3 regions of the Streptomyces sp. KL116D genome follow, and region 1 is predicted to be linked to each of the others. Evidence: riboswitches for the same ligand, from Rfam matches in the RefSeq annotation. Region 1 holds a riboswitch; each other region holds the start of a gene.
What was found. A riboswitch is a leader RNA that binds a small molecule or an ion and turns the genes downstream of it on or off. The one in region 1 is predicted to bind cobalamin.
Positions count from the first base shown of each region.

Region 2: linked by a shared signal. The riboswitch ahead of RBJ77_RS24000 (5-methyltetrahydropteroyltriglutamate--homocysteine S-methyltransferase) and the one ahead of RBJ77_RS14060 (CbtB-domain containing protein) in region 1 are both predicted to bind cobalamin.
Region 3: linked by a shared signal. The riboswitch ahead of RBJ77_RS47130 (HoxN/HupN/NixA family nickel/cobalt transporter) and the one ahead of RBJ77_RS14060 (CbtB-domain containing protein) in region 1 are both predicted to bind cobalamin.

Region 1 is NZ_JASERH010000035.1:188,693-193,266, reverse strand. It holds gene RBJ77_RS14075 (PucR family transcriptional regulator) at 1-1,025, shown strand, start outside; gene RBJ77_RS14070 (histidine phosphatase family protein) at 1,022-1,612, shown strand; gene RBJ77_RS14065 (CbtA family protein) at 1,613-2,377, opposite strand; gene RBJ77_RS14060 (CbtB-domain containing protein) at 2,400-2,621, opposite strand; cobalamin riboswitch at 2,659-2,796, opposite strand; gene RBJ77_RS14055 (methylmalonyl-CoA mutase family protein) at 2,945-4,574, shown strand, end outside.
Region 2 is NZ_JASERH010000059.1:4,805-9,378, forward strand. It holds partial or broken gene RBJ77_RS23985 (5-methyltetrahydropteroyltriglutamate--homocysteine S-methyltransferase) at 137-642, opposite strand; gene RBJ77_RS23990 (hypothetical protein) at 596-1,447, opposite strand; gene RBJ77_RS23995 (hypothetical protein) at 1,452-1,805, opposite strand; partial or broken gene RBJ77_RS24000 (5-methyltetrahydropteroyltriglutamate--homocysteine S-methyltransferase) at 1,906-2,304, opposite strand; cobalamin riboswitch at 2,502-2,723, opposite strand; gene RBJ77_RS24005 (NUDIX domain-containing protein) at 2,812-3,096, shown strand; gene RBJ77_RS24010 (hypothetical protein) at 3,437-3,769, shown strand; gene RBJ77_RS24015 (hypothetical protein) at 4,162-4,338, opposite strand; gene RBJ77_RS24020 (hypothetical protein) at 4,457-4,574, opposite strand, start outside.
Region 3 is NZ_JASERH010000127.1:13,471-18,044, reverse strand. It holds gene RBJ77_RS47135 (CaiB/BaiF CoA transferase family protein) at 1-839, opposite strand, end outside; gene RBJ77_RS47130 (HoxN/HupN/NixA family nickel/cobalt transporter) at 938-2,053, opposite strand; cobalamin riboswitch at 2,084-2,300, opposite strand; gene RBJ77_RS47125 (inorganic diphosphatase) at 2,373-2,879, opposite strand; gene RBJ77_RS47120 (GNAT family N-acetyltransferase) at 2,954-3,445, opposite strand; gene rho (transcription termination factor Rho) at 3,477-4,574, opposite strand, start outside.

The DNA of each region.
Region 1 (4,574 bases):
CCGGCCGGCGGCTGACCCGGGACGAGCTCGACGGGCGCCGCGCGCTGGGCGAGCGGGCCGCGGAGAAGGGGCTCGGCCTGCGCGATCTGGTGGCCGCGCACCTGGCGCAGCTGCGTACGGACACGGTCGGCGCCCGCGCCGGGCTCGACAGCGTCGTCACGGTCGGCGCCCAGGCGCTCGACGCGTTCGCCGAGGGCTACGAGCGGGCGCAGCGGCTCACCATGCGGCAGGAGGAGGCGGCCCGCCGCGACTTCATCGACGATCTGCTCTACGGCCGCAGCGACCTGGGCCAACTCGCCGAGCGGGCCGAGCGGTTCGGGCTGCGGCTGTCGTCCGGGCACGCCGTCGCGGTGGCCCGTGGGCCGGTCGCGTACGAGGAGGGCGGCGCGGTGTCCCGCGAGGTCGAGCGGGCGGTGATCGCCCGCTTCGGCAACCGGCACATCCTGCTGACCGCCAAGGACGGCCGGCTGGTCTGCATCGCCCCCGGCGACCAGCAGAAGGTCCTCGCCCACTTCGCCGAGCAGGCGTGCGCCGCGGGCGAGGGCGTCCAGGTCGCCGTCGGCCGCCCGCAGTCGGGCCCAGGCGGCGTCGTCCAGTCGTACGAGGAGGCGCTCAACGCGCTGGACCTGGCCGCCCGCCTCGATCTGGACGCCCCGGTGCTGCGCGCCGCCGACCTGCTCGTCTACCCGGTGCTGACCCGCGACCGGCAGGCGATGGCCGACCTCGTCCAGCACACGCTCGGCCCGCTGCGCGGGGCGCGGGGCGGGGCGCAGCCGCTGCTCGACACGCTCACGGCCTACTTCGACTCCGGCTGCGTGTCCGCCGAGGCCGCCCGCCGGCTGACCCTGAGCGTGCGCGCGTTCACCTACCGCCTGGCCCGCATCCACCAGCTCACCGGCGCCGACCCGGCCGACCCGGTGCACCGCTACGCGCTGCAGACCGCGGTGATCGGCGCCCGGCTCCTCGACTGGCCGGGCCCCGCACCCGTCCACCCGCCCGCCCCGTCCCCGAGGAGTCCGTCGTGACCCGACGCGTCCTGTTCGTCTCCCCCGCCATGAACGCCTCGCTGCGCCAGGCCCGGTTCGACGACGGGGCCGCGCTCGACGCGTCGGGGCGGGACGCCGCGCGGGCGGCGGCCGGAGCGCTGGTGACGGGCGCGGGCGCGCCGGCCGTCACGTCGGGCAGCAGGCGCTGCCGCGAGACCGCCGAGGCCCTCGGTCTCGACGCGTCGGCCGCGCCGGACGGACTGGCCGCCCAGGACATGGGGCGCTGGCGGGGCAGGACGCTCGCGGAGGTGACCGGGGCCGAACCGCTGGACGTCGCGCGGTGGCTCGACGATCCGGAGTTCGCGCCCGGTGGCGGGGAGTCGGTGGCCGGTGTGTGCGCCCGGGTGGCGCGGTGGCTCGACGCGCTGGCGGACGACGCGCAGGTGGTCGCCGTCGTGGAGCCCGAGGTGGTGCGCGCGGCCGTGGTGCACGCGCTGGGCGCGCCCGTGTCGGCGTTCTGGCGCTGCGACGTCGCGCCGCTGACGGCCACCGGGCTGAGCGGCCGGGGCGCACGCTGGAACGTGCGCCTCGGAGGACCGCTCAGCCCCGCGGATCCGTCGGACTGATCACCGGCCGGCCGGTACCGCCGGTGCGGCCGGGACCGCGGCCGGCTTCGGCTGGAGCAGGCGCTGGGCCAACTCCCCGAAGATCAGGCCGAATCCGCTCCACAGGGTGACCTGGATGGCCAGCGCGGAGAGCCGGAAGCGCCACAGCAGGGTGGCGGGGAAGTGCTCGGGCACGTCGTTGACCACGGGCAGGACGGCGAAGGCGATGCCCGTCACGACGACGAAGCCCAGCACGCCGGCCAGCGTGGCGTAGTACGTCCCGATCCGCGGGGCGAGCCGCTTGCCGAGGACGGTGGCGCCGGTCGCGAGGAGCACGCTGAGCAGGATCATCAGGAAGTAGAGGGTGGTCCGCTTGCCGATGGTGTCGGGGTTGCCGACGGCGGGCGGAGTGGCCGGGTACTTCAGGTACGGCACGACGTACACGGCCAGCAGTGCGCAGCCGGACAGCAGCAGCGCGGTCGCCCGCGGACCGAACCGGCCGGCGCGGCCGAGGGCGAAGCAGTAGGCGAGGGCGGCGATGCCGCCGAAGGCGACGCCGTAGACGAGCATGCCGGTGGCGAGGCCGGCCGTGGACTGCAGGCTCCGGGAGACGAGTTCGGCCTCCTCGCCGCCGTGCGAGTGGGCCGCGTGGGCCTCCTCGAAGCCGATGGCGCCGTCGACGCTGGGCTCGCCGAGCCAGTAGGCGATGACCAGGGCGAGCACGCCGGCCGCCAGGCCGGCGAGCATGCCCCGAACGAGCAGGTTGCGTACGGTGGTTGAGTTCATGAGCGCGCGACGTCCCTCTGGATCAGTGGCAGGGGAAGCCGAGCAGGTGGCGTGCGTCGTGCACCCATTCATGGACCCCCGCGCCACTGAACACGGAGGTGGCGCCCTGTTCGGCGCCGACGAAGTACAGCAGGACCAGCATCAGGATGCCGAAGAAGGCGGCCCAGGGGGCGATGACCTTCAGCGGGAGTTTGGCCGGCAGGACCGGCGTGGTGGCGGTCGGCTGGGCGACAGGCTGCGCCATGGCAGTGCCTCCTTGGGAGTTCGCGTCCCGTTTCGTTGGTGCACATGACGACCGTCACGGGTCTGACTCACGAGGAGCCCGGGGGCTCGTCGTTCACAGTGGCGCGACCGTGCCGGACTCTCACCGGCTTCCGTCGACCGTCGTCGATAACGACATGACGCTACCGTGTGACGCGTCCATGGCCAAGACCGGGCGGACGGCGGGCCGGGGGCGCGCGGGGCCCGGGGACCGCTCATAGTCGCAACCGGCCGGGAAGCCAAGGCGAACAAGGTCACACGGGTCGGCTCTGCTGTCGCTGTAGTCATCTCCCCTAGCATCCGAGCATGACGGTCCTGCCAGACGACGGGCTTTCCTTGGCGGCCGAGTTCCCCGACGCGACGCACGAGCAGTGGCAGCACCTGGTCGCGGGTGTCCTGCGCAAGTCGGGCAAGGAACTCTCGGCGGCCGAGGCGGAAGACGCCTTGTCCACTCCGCTCGAGGACGGGCTGCGCGCCCGCCCGCTGTACACCTCCGGGGACGCGACCACGGTCGCCTCCGGCCTGCCCGGTTTCGCGCCGTTCGTGCGCGGCGGCCGGGCCGAGGGCAATGTCGTGGGCGGCTGGGACGTGCGCCAGCGGCACGCCGTCGCCGACGCCGCGGCGGTCCTCGCCGACCTGGAGAACGGGGTCACGTCGCTGTGGCTGACCGTGGGCGGCTCCGGCGGCATCCCCGTCGAGGCGCTGCCCACCGCGCTCGACGGCGTGCTGCTGGACCTCGCCCCGATCGTCCTGGACGCGGGCGCCGAGACCGCGGCCGCCGCCGACCGGCTGCTGCGGCTGTACGCGGACGCGGGCGTCGCCGACGACGCCGCGCGCGGCAACCTGGGCGCGGACCCGCTGGGCCACGAGGCGCGCACCGGCACCGGGTACGACGACGAGGCCGTCGTCGAGCTCGCCCGCCGGTGCACCGCACGCCACCCCGGCCTGCGGGCGCTGACCGTGGACGCGCTGCCGTACCACGAGGCGGGCGGTTCGGCCGCGCAGGAGCTGGGTGCGTCGCTGGCGACCGGGGTCGCCTATCTGCGCCTGCTGACGGCGGCCGGGCTGACGGTCCGGCAGGCGCTGGCGCAGCTGGAGTTCCGGTACGCGGCGACCGCCGACCAGTTCCTGACCATCGCCAAGTTCCGGGCGGCGCGCCGGCTGTGGGCGCGCGTCGCCGAGGCCTGCGGGGCGGCCGACGCGGGTGCGCAGCGCCAGCACGCGGTGACCTCGTCGGTGATGACGACGCGCCGCGACCCGTGGGTGAACATGCTGCGGACCACCATCGCCACGCTGGCGGCGGGCGTCGGCGGCGCCGATTCCGTGACGGTGCTGCCCTTCGACGACGCGCTGGGGCTGCCGGACGCGTTCGCGCGGCGGATCGCCCGCAACACCTCGACGATCCTCATCGAGGAGTCGCACCTGGCGCGGGTCATCGACCCGGCCGGCGGCTCCGGGTACGTGGAGCGGCTCACCGACGAACTCGCCCACGCGGGCTGGGAGTTCTTCCAGCTGATCGAGCGGTCCGGCGGTCAGGCGGCCGCCCTGCGCTCCGGTCTGGTCCGCGACCGGCTCGCCGAGACCTGGGCGGCGCGCAGCGCCCGCCTGGCCCAGCGGCGTGAACCGATCACCGGTGTCAGCGAGTTCCCGCACCTGGGCGAGAAGCCGGTGCGGCGCGCCCCGGCGCCCGCGCCCCCGTCGGGCGGTCTGCCGCGGGTCCGCCGCGACGAGGCCTTCGAGGTGCTGCGGGCCCGCTCCGACGCCCATCTCGAAGCCACCGGGGCCCGCCCCCGGGTGTTCCTCGCCGCGCTCGGCCCGGCCGGCGCCCACACCGCCCGGCTCGCCTTCGCCGCCAACCTGTTCCAGGCGGGCGGCATCGAGCCCGTCAGCGACGGCACCTTCGAGGAGAGCGGGGCGCGCGAGGCGTGCCTGTGCT
Region 2 (4,574 bases), on a different contig from region 1:
CCGGCCCGGCGGTGTCAGAGACGCGGGAGTGTCGAGCTCGGCGCGGACGGTGCGGGCGGCGGCGACGAGGTTCTCGGGACGCGCGCGTCTCGGGCCAGCCGCGGGTCTTCAGACCGCAGTCCGGGTTGACCCAGAGCCGCTCGGCGGGGATGGCCTCAAGTCCCGTACGCAGCAGGGCGGATGCCCTCGTCGCGGCTGGGGACGCGGGGAGTGGATGTCGTAGACGCCGGGCCCGGCCTCGCGCGGGTAGCCGTGCTCGGCCAGTTCGCGGGCGACCTGCATGTGTGAGCGCGCCGCCTCCAGGCTGATCACGTCCGCGTCGAGATCGTCGATCGCCTGCACGATGTCGCCGAACTCGGCGTAGCACATGCGCGTGTGGATCTGCGTCTCCGGCCGCACGCCGGCAGTGGTGACCCGGAACGCCTCGGTGGCCCAGGCCAGGTAGTCGGCGTGGTCGGCGGCGCGCAGCGGGAGGGTCTGCGCAGCGCGGGCTCGTCGACCCTGGATGACCGAAGTGCCGTTCGCCTCCAGGTCGTTGACCTCGTCGCGCAGGGCGAGGGCGACCTGGCGCGCGGTGTCGCCGAGGGGCTGGTCGTCACGGACGAACGACCAGGCGAGCATGGTGACCGGCCCGGTGAGCATGCCCCTGACGGGGCGGCCCGTCAGGGGACTGCGCGTACGCGGTCCAGCGCACCGTCATCGGCTCGGGCCGGGAGATGTCGCCGGCCAGGACCGGCGGGCGGACGTAGCGGGTGCCGTAGGACTGCACCCAGCCGGCCTGCAGGGCGAGATAGCCGGTGAGCCGCTCGGCGAAGTACTGCACCATGTCGTTGCGTTCGGGCTCGCCGTGCACGAGGACGTCGATGCCGGTCTTCTCCTGGAAGGAGATGACGTCGCGGATCTCGGTCCTGATGCGTTCCTCGTAGCCCGCGGTGTCGATGCGGCCGGACCTCAGGTCGGCGCGCGGTGCGCAGTTCGGTGGTCTGCGGGAAGGAACCGATCGTGGTGGTCGGCAGCAGCGGCAGATCGAGGTGGGCGCGCTGGGCGGCGGCCCGCTCCGCGGGTGGGCCTGGGCGCGCCGGGTGTCGGCCTCGGTGACGGCCAGCGGCGCGGGCCCGGACGGCCGGGTCGCGGGTGATCGGGGAGGCGGCGCGGGAGGACAGGGCGGCCCGGTTGACGGCGAGTTCGGCGGTGATCGCGTCGGTGCCCTGGGCGAGGCCCTTGGCGAGCGTGGCGATCTCGGCGGTCTTCTGCCGGGCGAAGGCCAGCCAGCGCAGGATCTGCGGATCGATGTCGCGCTCCAGCGACGCGTCCAGGGGGACGCAGGAGCGAGGAAGAGGCGGCCACGTCGACCCGGTCGGCGAGGCCCAGCAGGTGCCGAGCGTGGCGAGGACTGCTCCAGGTCGTTGACCCAGATGTTGCGGCCGCTGACGACCCCGGCGACCAGGCGCTTAGCCGGGCAGTCCGCCGACGGCGGCGAGAGCGTCGAGGTTGGCGGCGGCCGCTTCGGGTGAAGTCGAGGGCGAGTCCGTCGACCGGGGACGCCTGGCGAGGACGGGCAGGGCGTCGCCGAGGCGGTCGAAGTAGCTGGCGACCAGGAGCTTGGGCCCGGTCGGTGAGGGCACCGAGATCAGCGGTAGAGCGCGCGCGGCGGCGTTGAGTTCCGCGGGGGTGCGGTCCTGGACCAGGGCGGGCTCGTCGAGTTGCACCCACTCGGCGCCCGCCGCGCGCAGGTCGGCGAGGACCTCGGCGTAGACGGGCAGCAGCCGGTCCAGGAGGGTCAGCGGGTCGAAGTCGGCGGCCACACCGGGGGCGGGCTTGGCGAGGGGAGGGAGGTACGTGACCGCCGACCAGGACCGGCCGGGCGACCAGTCCGAGGGCCAGGGCCTCCTTGAGTTCCGCGACCTGCTTCGTGGAGTCGGCCGTGAAGACGGTGCCGGGCCCCAACTCGGGCACCAGGTAGTGGTAGCTGGTGTCGAACCACTTGGTCATCTCCAGCGGCGCGACGTCCCGCGTGCCGCGGGCCATCGCGAAGAGGCCGTCCAGGGCGTCGGCGTCCACGGCGGCCCGGTGGCGTTCGGGGATCGCACCGACCATCACGGTCGTGTCGAGGACGTGGTCGTAGAGGGAGAAGTCGCCGGTGGGGACTTCGGTGATCCCGGCGGCGGCCAGTTCCTGCCAGTTGGTGCGGCGCAGGCCGGCGGCGGTGGCCCGGAGGGCGTCGGAGGTGACGCGGCCCTTCCAGTAGCCCTCGACGGCCTTCTTGAGCTCGCGGTTCTGGCCCCGGCGCGGGTAGCCGTACACGGTGGCCCGTGCCGCCGCGGCTGCGTCCTGGTGGTCACGGAGATCTCCTTCGAGAGACGTATCCCTGGGGGTCCCGAGGACCTGTACGCACGAAGGAGTGACACGGACGGCGGTGCGCTCGCGCCGGGATGGCGCGGTCGTCCGCCTGATGTGTACGCCGACCCGCCCACGAGGTCACTGGGATGTCCGTGCGCGTCGTACGCCCACGGGCAGGTGGCAGGTCTTCGGACTCGTGAGCACGTCCATCCGACCGGACGGACTCCTAGTGGCCGTCGCTTCCCAGATCCCTTGCCGGGACCCAGTGCGTATGACGGCGGTCGTTCTCACTCACCGCTGCGGCAGTCCCGGAATTCCACCGGGTTCCCTCTCTGCGACGCCCTGTCCGGCTGACAGGGCGAACCAGCTGCGGGAGCCACCTTATGGGTTCGCGGTCGAGGATCGCTGGGTCGTCCGGAATCAGGAGGGTGAAGTGAGACACGTCGACGGGTGGCGGCGCAGGAGGCCGGGGTGCGCGGAAGGCTGATCGGGCCTGCACAATGCAGGGATGGATCATGCAGTCATGAAGGTCGTCGCGGCGGCCGTGGTCGAGGACAGGAAGCTGCTCGTCGTGAGCAAGCAGGCAGCGCCGGACGTCTTCACATTCCGGGTGGCAAGCCCGAGGCCGGAGAACAGCCCGAAGAGACCCTGGAACGGGAGTTGCGGGAAGAACTGGGTGTAGAGCTGCGGACACGCTCGAACATCTCGCGGTGGTGGAGGAGACGGCAGCGCTGGAAGGCGTGCCCATGCAGCTGACCGTGTTCTCCCGGGCGACGCTGATCGGTGACCCGGTCCCCCGCGGCCGAGCTGGCGGCCCTTCGCTGGACCGACGGCCGGGACGCGGGCCTGCGGGTTGGCGCCGGCCGTCGAGCACCACCTGCTGCCGTTGCTGCGCCGCCAGGAGTGCTTCGGGACGTCCAGCGGCGGGTGACACGGGCCGAGGGGGTGCCGGCGGGTGACACGGGCCGAGGGCGTGCTGCGTGAAAGCGAACAACGCCAACAGTCGTCGCGACCTCCCGCCAGACTGGAGCGGCGCACGAGGTCGTCCGACCGAGAGGCGCAGCGGCGGCACGAGGCGCGACAGAGAGTTTCGATCATGGCTGACTTCATCCGCACGGGGAGACTGTTCCGGATCGTCCGGTCTGATCCGTCCCACCGGCAGCTCTTCCTGCAGAGCAGCGACGACGGCGGACCGACCACCACGCGCATCGAGATATACACGCATTACGTGGAGCTGATGCTCCTTCAGCCCGTCTACGGCAACGGTCTCCACATCCGGCGCGCCGCCTCCGGGGAGTTCGCCGTGCTGCAGGAGCGGCACTGGCTGGATCCGGCCGACGCCGAGTACACGTGGATGCTGGAGCCTGACGGGGACAGCGCTTCGTCATCGGGGGCATCCCGAGCTGGCGCGAGGCGGAGTACGAGCTGATGGGCGACCGGGAATTCCTGTTCGACTGGTCCAAGCCGTGGCCGCCGGACTTCCCGGTGGAGACGGGCCACGTCCTCTGACCCGCCCCGCCACGGGGCCTGGGTTCCCTGCCTGGTGGGGCCTTCTCGGTCTGCTCGGTCGGTGGCCGGCATCCACCGGTCGGGCTCACTCGTACCGGTAGTTGAGCGACTCTGCCTCCGCCCGCTCGACGTCGGCGATCGTCAGCCCCGGCCGGCGCAGCAACGACTTGGGGCGTTCTGCGGGTGTCCAGACGCTCGTTGCCGGTCGCGTCCGGTATCGCCACCGTCCGTGCGTCGAGGACGGAGGCGAACCCGGCGGGGCCGCCGCGCGGGGGAGACGTCGCAGGGTGCCCTCGGCGTCCGTGTCGGCGATCAGGGCCAGCGACGAGGCAGGCGATCAACTGCCGGGTATGGTCGGTGAGTTCGGTCATCTGCTTCCGGTACGGCCGCGTCGCTGGGCGCCGCGTAGGTCTGGCGCAGCGTCTCGTGGTCGGGCACCGCGTCGAGGAGGAGCGAGTCGAAGGCGCTGCGGGCCAGGGAGGTCGTCATGCCTCTGGCCCTAGAGTGGGGCCGATGGCTCCTGGCGGGTGGGTGGCCTCCCGACGTGGAGACCGGAGGGTGGGGGCTGAACACCATCGCCGGCGCACAACCCGCCAACTCGCCGCCTTTAGGTTCGGCCCGGTTCGGCCTGGCCCGGCGCCCGTGCCTCGGCTACCCGGCGATGTAGCCGACCTCGGATGGCGCGACGACGCGCCCCACAGCACGTGCCCGGTGTCCGGGCGGCC
Region 3 (4,574 bases), on a different contig from region 1:
GAGTTGCGGTGGAACCGCGGGTCCGTCGCCAGGGGCGCGTCGTCGAGGAACTCCGCGCAGAAGGAGGCCCATTCGCGCTCGTTCTGGATCGCCAGGAGCACCGTCGCACCGTCCGCCGCGGCGTAGGGCCCGTACGGTGCGATCGTCGCGTGCGCGGCGCCGACCCGCGGCGGCTGCGCACCCGAATACGCCGTGTAGTAGGCCGGATACCCCATCCACTCCGCCAGCGCCTCGAAGAGGGAGACCGAGACCGCGCGCGCGACGCCCGTGGCCCGGCGTTCGTACAGCGCCGTGAGGATGCCGGAGAACGCGTACATGCCGGCCGCGATGTCGGCGATCGCGATGCCCACCTTCGCGGGTGCCTCGGGCGTGCCCGTCACCGACACGACGCCCGTCTCGCACTGCACGAGCAGGTCGTAGGCCTTGCGGTCGGACCACGGCCCGTCCGCGCCGTAGCCGGAGATGTCGCAGACCACGAGGGACGGGTGGCGCTCGGCCAACTCGCCCGCGGACAGGCCGAGTCGGGACGCCGCGCCCGGCGCGAGGTTCTGCACGAAGACGTCGGCGCCGGCCAGCAGCCGCTCCAGGACCTCACGGCCGCCGGGCGTCTTCACGTCGAGCGTCACCGAGTCCTTCGAGCGGTTCAGCCACACGAAGTGACTGGACTGCCCGTGCACCGTCTCGTCGTAGCGGCGCGCGAAGTCGCCCTCGCCGGGCCGCTCCACCTTGATCACCCGCGCGCCCAGATCGGCCAGCTGCCGGGTGGCGAACGGCGCCGCCACCGCCTGTTCGAGACTGACGACGGTGATGCCCGCGAGGGGCAGGTGGGCGGCGGCCATGGGGCATCCTCCGTGCTCGTACGGCGTGTCGTCGTGCACCGTATGCGACGGTGACCGGCGTGGCGCGGCCGCCCTCGGCCACCGGCGCCCCCGTGGCGCTAGGCGCCGTCGGCCAGCCGCGCCGACCAGCGTTGTTCGACCTTGGCCAGGCGCCAGTAGGCGATCGCCGCCGCCCACACGACGACGAACAGGCCGACGATGACGTAGCCGACGTTGTCGAGATCGAGTGCGGCGATCCAGCCGGTCACCGCGTCCGTCAGGTCGAGCTTCTCGTGCAGCACGCCGACGAGTTCGATGGTGCCGATGAAGAACGCGACCGCGATCGACAGGCCCGTGATGGTGAGGTTGTAGAACACCTTGCGCACCGGGTTGGCGAACGCCCACTGGTAGGCGAAGTTCATGAAGGTGCCGTCGAGGGTGTCGAACAGGCTCATGCCCGCGGCGAACAGCAGCGGCAGGCACAGGATCGCGTACCAGGGCAGACCCGCCGCCGCGCCGCTGCCCGCCATCACCATCAGCGTCACCTCGGTCGCGGTGTCGAAGCCGAGGCCGAAGAGGAAGCCGAGCGGGTACATCTGCCCGGGCCGGGTGATGGACCGGGTGAAGCGGCCGAGCACGCGGTTCATGAACCCCCGGGAATCCAGGTGCTGTTCGAGCTCCGTCTCGTCGTAGGATCCCGCGCGCATCGACCTGAACACCTTCAGGATGCCGGCCAGGGCGACGAGGTTGAGCGCGGCGATGAGGTAGAGGAACGTCCCGGAGACCGTCGTCCCGACGACGCCCAGCGCCTGGTGGGCGCGCGAGTCGTCGTCCATGAGCGTGCCGGCCAGGGCCGCGCCGCCGGCGACGAGCGCCGCCATCGCGACGACCACGCTGGAGTGGCCGAGCGCGAACCAGAAGCCGACCGAGACGGGACGCTTGCCGTCCGCCATCAGCTTGCGGGTGGTGTTGTCGATGGCGGCGATGTGGTCGGCGTCGAAGGCGTGCCGCATGCCGAGGGTGTACGCGGTGACGCCCAGGCCGATGCCGAACGCCTTGTCGTCGACCTCGTAGTGGCCGGGGACGACGAGCAGGAAGAGCACGCCGAAGGCGACGACGTGCAGGGCCAGGATCACGGCCATGAGGCCCGCGGTGCGCACGGTGTCCTCACGGCGCCAGCGGAAGTCGGGGTTCGGCCCGGTGGGCCGCGCGGGGGAGTTCGCGGACAGGGTCATACGGCGGTCACGCTCCAGCACCTCGTGGATCACTTCGTGAGATGCCGTGGCCGGTCTCCTGGCTTACGGGCGTGCGCCGCCGCTCCTGCCTTCCCAGCTGCCGGGCGGCAGCCAGTGGCACGGGTGGAGCGGTGCGCTCCGGACCTGGGGGTCCGGAACCCGATCACAGTGGCGAGGGCCGCTCCGGACTCGGCCCCCTGAGGGGCTGTCACCGGTCTTCCCGAACACCACGGCCCGCCCACCCTAGGCGGCCCGGGCGCCGCCCGCGCAGCCGGACCCCGTACGGGTAGGCAAGATCACATCGGGGGCGAGCCGGGCGTCACCGGCCGCCGGACCTGCTCCGGGCCCGCCTGATCTCCTCGTACGCCATGTCCCGGCCCTCCCAGTGGGAGCCGTCCACCGACTTGCCGGGCTCCAGGTCCTTGTAGACCTCGAAGAAGTGGGTGATCTCCAGCCGGTCGAACTCGGGGATGTCCTCGATGTCCCGGACCGACGCGTGCCGCGGGTCGTGCGCGGGGACGCAGAGGATCTTCTCGTCCGGGCCCTTCTCGTCGCTCATCACGAACATGCCGATCGCCCGGCACTCGATGGTGCAGCCGGGGAACGTGGCGTCGCCGGTCAGCACGAGCGCGTCCAGCGGGTCGCCGTCGCCGCCGAGCGTGCCGTCGACGTAGCCGTAGTCGGCGGGGTACTGGGTCGACGTGAACAGCATCCGGTCGAGCCGGATCCGGCCCAACTCGTGGTCCATCTCGTACTTGTTGCGGGAGCCCTGCGGGATCTCCACGATCACGTCGAACGCCTCGTCGCGCGCGTCACTGCCGCCCAATGTGGCCTCCTTGCCCCATTGCTGCCCGCTCGTTGGACCCGAGTGTGCGCCGTGCGCGGCGAGGGCGGAACCCCTCAGGCGGCGGGGGGAATGACGAATTCGAGTTCGGGCCGGTCCCAGGCGACGGCCGGCGGGCGCGCGGGCGCGGTGCCCGTGCGCCGCGCGCCCATGCTGCGGTAGAAGCCCTCGGCGGGCGGGTGCGAGACGACACGGACCCGGTCGAGACCGGCCGCCTGCGCCTCGGTCCGCATGTGCGCGACGAGCAGCCGGCCGATGCCGAGCCCCTGCGCCGCGTCCGCGACGAACATCAGGTCCAGCTCGGCCGGCGCGAGGACCAGCGCGTAGAAACCGAGGACCCGGTCGTCGGCCGTGTCCACCGCCACGAACACGCGGTGCGTCTCGATGTAGTCCGGGCCCACCCGGTACCCCTCGACCATCGCCGCGTACGGGCCTTCGTAGGCGCGGGAGCCGCGGACGAGCCGGGTGAGGCGCTTGGCGTCGCGCGCGGTGGCCGGACGGATCGCCACGGCCGGGCCCCGCCCCGGACGTGTAATGCTCGAAGTCATAGGACGAGTATTACGCATCCCGGGGGTGTGGTCACCCCGTGGGGACCGTCGAATGCACCTGTCGCAGGAACGCGGCGTTGTCCGGGGAGTGCCGCAGCTTGTCGAGCAGCGCCTCGTACGAGGACTGGCCGTCGCGGCTCTGCAGGGCGCGGCGCAGGCCGCGGACCGCGGCCGACTCGGCGGCGGGCAGCAGGAGTTCCTCGCGGCGCGTGCCCGACGGCGTGATGTCGACGGCCGGGAAGACGCGGTGATTGGCAAGGGTGCGGTCGAGGCGGAGCTCCATGTTGCCGGTGCTCTTGAGCTCCTCGAAGAAGTAGTCGTCGGCGCGCGACCCGGTGTCGACGAGGGCCGTCGCCAGGATGGTCAGCGACCCCGCCTCCTCGGTGTTGCGCGCCGCGCCGAACAGTCGCTTCGGGCCGTGCAGCGCCGCCGCGTCGACGCCGCCGGACAGCGTGCGGCCGCCCTTGGCGGAGGCGTTGTTGTGGGCGCGGCACAGCCGGGTGATCGAGTCGAGCAGGATCACCACGTCGCGGCCCTGCTCGACGAGGCGCTTGGCGCGCTCCACGGCGAGTTCGGCGAGCGCGACATGGGTCTTGGCCGGGCGGTCGAACGTCGAGGCGAGCACCTCGCCGCGCACGGAGCGCCGCATGTCGGTGACCTCCTCGGGCCGCTCGTCGAGGAGCACCACCATGAGGTGGGCCTCGGGGTGGTTGACGGCGACCGCCGCCGCGAGCTGCTGCAGCAGCACCGTCTTGCCGGTCTTCGGGGGCGCGACGATCAGGCCGCGCTGCCCCTTGCCGACGGGCGCGAACAGGTCGACGACGCGGCCCGTGAGCCCGCTCACCGGGCTCTCCAGGCGCAGCCGTTCGGCGGGGTGGAGAGGGGTGAGGTCGGCGAAGTGCGGCCGGGTGCGGGCGCCGCCGACGGGTTCGGCCTCGGTGAGCGTGTGCGGCCGCCCGCACACTCCGGTGACGAAGTCGCCCTTGCGCAGGCCGAGTTGGCGGATGAGCCGGGCGGGGACCTGGACGTCGTCCGGAGTGGGGAGCAGGTCTCCCGTCCGCAGGAATCCGTTCCCGTTGGCGCCGGTGTCCAGGATGCCGGCGGCGCGGACGGGCGCCTTGGGGGGTGC